Regions from separate parts of the Candidatus Enterococcus clewellii genome, predicted to be linked through region 1. Evidence: a T-box and tRNA genes for the amino acid it is inferred to sense, from the RefSeq annotation. Region 1 holds a T-box; the other holds one or more tRNA genes.
The links. A T-box is a leader RNA that pairs with one kind of tRNA and senses whether it is charged. The one in region 1 lies ahead of leuS (leucine--tRNA ligase), so its partner is inferred to be a tRNA-Leu.
Positions count from the first base shown of each region.

Region 2: it encodes a tRNA-Leu, which carries the amino acid that the T-box ahead of leuS (leucine--tRNA ligase) is inferred to sense. The anticodon was not compared.

Region 1 is NZ_CP147247.1:1,986,483-1,988,958, reverse strand. Features, by position in the region: gene aroD (type I 3-dehydroquinate dehydratase) at 1-465, shown strand, start outside; T-box leader at 567-781, shown strand; gene leuS (leucine--tRNA ligase) at 928-2,476, shown strand, end outside.
Region 2 is NZ_CP147247.1:4,091-6,566, forward strand. Features, by position in the region: gene A5888_RS00025 (zinc metallopeptidase) at 1-140, shown strand, start outside; gene A5888_RS00030 (hypothetical protein) at 221-556, shown strand; gene tadA (tRNA adenosine(34) deaminase TadA) at 684-1,196, shown strand; RNA gene ffs (signal recognition particle sRNA small type) at 1,235-1,320, shown strand; tRNA gene A5888_RS00045 (tRNA-Leu) at 1,568-1,651, shown strand; gene A5888_RS00050 (GNAT family N-acetyltransferase) at 1,867-2,406, opposite strand.

The DNA of each region.
Region 1 (2,476 bases):
TTCTCGATTTATGAAGAAGTGATTGCCTCAGGTAGTGCCGATTTGATCGATGTAGAACTGTTTATGCCATCTGAAGCGTCCGCAAAATTGATTGCCAAAGCTCAAGCGCAAGGCGTGAAAATCGTTATGTGTAATCATGATTTTCATGCAACGCCTGAACAGACTGAAATCGTCAATCGCTTAAAAATGATGCAGGAAAAAGGTGCGGATATCTGTAAAATTGCCGTGATGCCTCAAAGTCCAGCAGATGTTTTGACACTTCTTGCCGCAACGGAAGAAATGAAGCGTAAGTATGCAGATCGTCCCTTGATCACAATGTCTATGGGTGCTTTGGGAATGGTCAGCCGTGTGTCAGGACAGACCTTTGGTTCAGATGCGACATTTGGTGCCGCTGCACAAGCCTCTGCGCCTGGACAGGTTCCGGTTGGAGAATTACGGACGATTTTAAATACATTGAAGCATTGATTCTTTTTAAAACGCTGTTCATTTTGTTGATATTTCCAAGAGAAAATCGTCAAAACGATTGAATTATCGTAAGAAATTTGATAGTATGAATCTCATATATGAATACAACGATGATGAGGAGTAGTAGAAAGAACTCTGTTTTAGAGAGCGTATGGCTGGTGAAAATGCGCACAGAAGCTTTTGAACTCGCCTTGAAGTTGCTCTTTGCTGAAATGAAGTAGGTGAGGACGGCGGCGGCTGTTAAAACGCTCGAGATTCGTCTGCTTAAAAGACGAATGAACTTAGGTGGTACCACGTTGATCACAACGTCCTATGGGATTATTTCCCATAGGACTTTTTTATTTGAGGTCACGTGATCATCAGCAAGCTGGCGTTAAACCAAGGTCAAATCGTCAGGTGTATCTAGGCGGGAAACAAGTCTCATTTTTATGGCAGCAGATAAATGATAACAGGAGGAAGAACATGAACTACGATCACAAGAAAATCGAAAAAAAATGGCAGAAATATTGGGCGAAGAATAATCTGTTCAATACTCATGATGAGCCTGGAAAGAAAAAATTCTATGCATTAGATATGTTTCCCTACCCTTCAGGTCAAGGTCTTCACGTAGGACATCCGGAAGGCTACACGGCGACAGATATTCTATCACGTATGAAACGAAGCCAAGGCTATAATGTGCTTCATCCAATGGGGTGGGATGCATTCGGGTTGCCTGCTGAGCAGTATGCATTGGATACAGGAAATGATCCGGCTGATTTTACAAAGAAAAATATCGAAACATTTAAACGTCAGATTAATTCATTGGGCTTCAGTTATGACTGGAACCGTGAAATCAATACAACCGACCCGGAATACTATAAATGGACACAATGGATTTTTACAAAGCTGTATGAAAAGGGCTTGGCTTATGAAGCAGAGGTTGCTGTAAACTGGGTACCTGAATTGGGTACTGTTATTTCAAATGAAGAAGTGATCGATGGTAAGAGTGAACGTGGTGGCTATGACGTAGTCCGTAAACCAATGCGTCAATGGATGTTGAAGATCACAGCATATGCAGATCGTTTGTTAGATGATTTGGAGCTAGTAGATTGGCCAGACAATATCAAAGAAATGCAGAAAAACTGGATCGGTCGTTCTGAAGGTGCGAACGTAACGTTTAAAATTGAAGGAACAGATAAGGAGTTCACTGTCTTCACTACTCGTCCTGATACCCTATTTGGTGCTACTTACGCGGTAATGGCTCCAGAATTAGCACTTGTCCAAGAAATCATGACGGAGGAACAGCGTGAACAGGTAGCAGCATATATTGACGAAGCCTCTAAAAAATCAGAGCTGAACCGTACAGATCTTGCGAAAGAAAAAACAGGTGTTTTCACAGGTGCCTATGCGATAAATCCAGTCAATGGTGCTCGTATTCCAATTTGGATCGCCGATTATGTGCTGGCTTCTTATGGAACTGGCGCAATCATGGCTGTTCCGGCGCATGATGAGCGGGATTATGAATTTGCGAAAACATTTGGCTTGGAAATCATTCCTGTGGTAGCTGGTGGAAACGTAGAGGAAGCTGTTTATACAGGTGATGGCGCCCACATCAATTCTGAGTTCTTGGATGGATTGAACAAGGAAGAAGCAATCAAGAAAATGAATGAATGGTTGGAAGAACAAGGTGTTGGGAAAAAAGAAACTAGCTACCGTCTTCGCGACTGGCTATTTTCACGTCAGCGCTATTGGGGTGAACCGATTCCTGTGATTCATTGGGAAGATGGAACAACTACCACCGTTCCAGAGGCTGAACTACCATTAGTACTACCGAAAACAGACGATATCAAACCAAGCGGGACTGGCGAATCACCATTGGCCAACATTGAAGACTGGATCAATGTCGTTGATCCGGAGACTGGTAAGAAAGGACGCCGTGAGACGAATACAATGCCGCAATGGGCAGGAAGTTCATGGTATCACCTGCGTTATATCGATCCACATAACAAAAAGGCGATTGCTGATCCTGAAA
Region 2 (2,476 bases), 2.0 Mb from region 1:
TACTGACAGCAGAAGAATTACCAATGGCGAGAAAAGTATTGTTTGCTGCCGCATTGACTTATGTGGCTGCTGCGCTATCAACATTTTTACAGCTGCTGCGCCTGATTATTCTTTTTGGCGGGAATAATAGAAGAAATTGATCGTTATCGGTTGAAATATTGGGTTGTCACAAGCCTTTGTGCTATGATAAATATAATTAAATAGTAGGGAGTGGAGTATGATGAAAACATCTACAAAAATCACCGTTGGATTAAGTATTGCTGCAGTGGCAGGAGTCGTTGTTGCAGTAACTGCTTCAGAAAAAATAGTCAAGAAGGTCTCTCACTTATCAAATCGCTGCAAAGCGAAAAAGATCGTTCATGACAAATTTGGTGGCAACGATAAAATTATGGAAGTGGTCGATCATCTGTCAGATAATGAACTAGATTCTGTTTTAAACCTTTTAGACAAAGTCAAAGAAGGACGCGAAAAGGCTTCTGACTATAGTGAAAAAGCCAAGGATAGTGCGGACAACGTAAAAGAACGTTTTTTAAGCTTTATTGAAGAACTGATTTAATAAGAACCTGTGAGCAGAACGCAAGACGTTCTGCTCACTTTTAATTTTTCAAGAACCATAGACAGCATTTAAGCCAATCAGTATAATGAAACAGATAAACAAAAGGAATGTCACGGAGGAAAACGAAATGAAAGAACCGATTTCCGGTTTGACGTTAGAAGAGAAAGAGCTCTTTATGAGAGAAGCGATCCGTTTAGCAGAGAAGGCCAGAGCAGTCGATGAGGTGCCAATTGGGGCAGTTATTGTATTAGGTGGGGAAATAATTGGCGTTGGTTATAACCTGCGTGAGCATACACAGCAGGCAGCTTCTCATGCGGAAATGACTGCGATCGAAGCCGCCTGTAAGCGAGTTGGCAGTTGGCGATTAGAAGGAGCGCAACTGTTTGTGACGCTTGAGCCTTGCCCAATGTGCAGTGGGGCGATGCTTCTGGCTCGAGTCGATGAAGTATATTATGGTGCGCCTGATCCAAAGGGCGGCACAGCAGGCACCTTAATGAATCTGTTGGATGATCCACGTTTTAATCATACAGCATATGTTGAAGGTGGCATTTTAGGCGAGATTTGTGGTCAGATGCTGACTGATTTTTTCAAAGGCTTGCGTGAAAAAAAGAAAGAATTAAAAAGACAAAAGAAAGACTAGCCAAAAAAAACAAAATGAGGTATACTAATAAATGCCGAAAGGCAGGACAATGGTGGGCCAGTGAAGCGTGTCAGATCTGGAAGGAAGCAGCACTAAGCAGGTGCCACCATGTGTCTGTATATAACATTGATACGACAGGGCTTAAGCCCTTTTTATTTTGGTTAAAAATTGCTAGTTGTCTTTCTCAATTTCGATTTGGTCTGAGGATTTGTTGTTCATTTTTGCTAATCATGTTGATGTAGATGATAGGCGAGTAATAGTATGTAGTTTAGACTGAAAAAAAGAGTTTCTATTGACAATTACTGTTGGTTATTTTAAGATTACAAGAGTATTGTGCTTCTCACTTTTTGAGTTTTGCGCATCCAAAACAAGCGGTCATGGCGGAATGGCAGACGCGCCAGCTTGAGGGGCTGGTGGGAGGATCTCCCGTGGAAGTTCGAGTCTTCTTGGCCGCATCTTATTTATTCAAAGTTATCTGGTGTTCATGGTCAAAACGTATGTGTTTGGCGGGTGAATGCTGGATTTTTTAATATTCCTCATAGTTTCAACGATAAAACACGGATAGAACAGAGGAGCAGTCGATGAAGAGCTTCCAGTAAAGTAACCTTTATTTCCAAAAAAAGAGCGACTGAGTCTACGTACATCTCAATCGCGGAACAATCAGAAATCCCTAAATTTCTGTTTGTTGATAGGTTTCTCTATCGATCATAAAAAGGTAGTGAGGCATATCGATGCCCATATATGTCTTAACAAAACGTTTTTCAGGGAGCATACCGTTGCGAATCGCAACCTTCATAGAGGGGAGGTTCGTATCTCTAATAATTGAAACAACAGCAGAGGTATTTGTTTGCTCAAATGCATATTTTTTGCAAAGCGCAGCAGCTTCTATAGCGTAGCCTTTATGCCAGTGTTCCTTTTTGAGGTGGTAGCCAATTTCAAGATACTCTGTTCCATCCACGTGTTGCATTGTTAAACCACATTCTCCAACAACTGTATCTAGTTCTTTATCTTTGATTCCCCATAATCCAAAGCCGTTCGTTTGGTAGCTTTCAAGATTCCAAGAAAGCCAGTTAGCTACTTCCTCATCTGTAAAGGCGTGTTCATAAGCGTACATTACCTCGGGATCTTGAAGAAAAGCCTTCAGGTCTAAAAGATGCGTGTCTGACCATGGGAATAGCCGTAAGCGTTGTGATTCTATTTGTAAAGCCATATAATCAACCTCCTCTGATATAAAATAATGCTTGTGCATTTTATCATATCTTTTGAAGAACGACAATTAT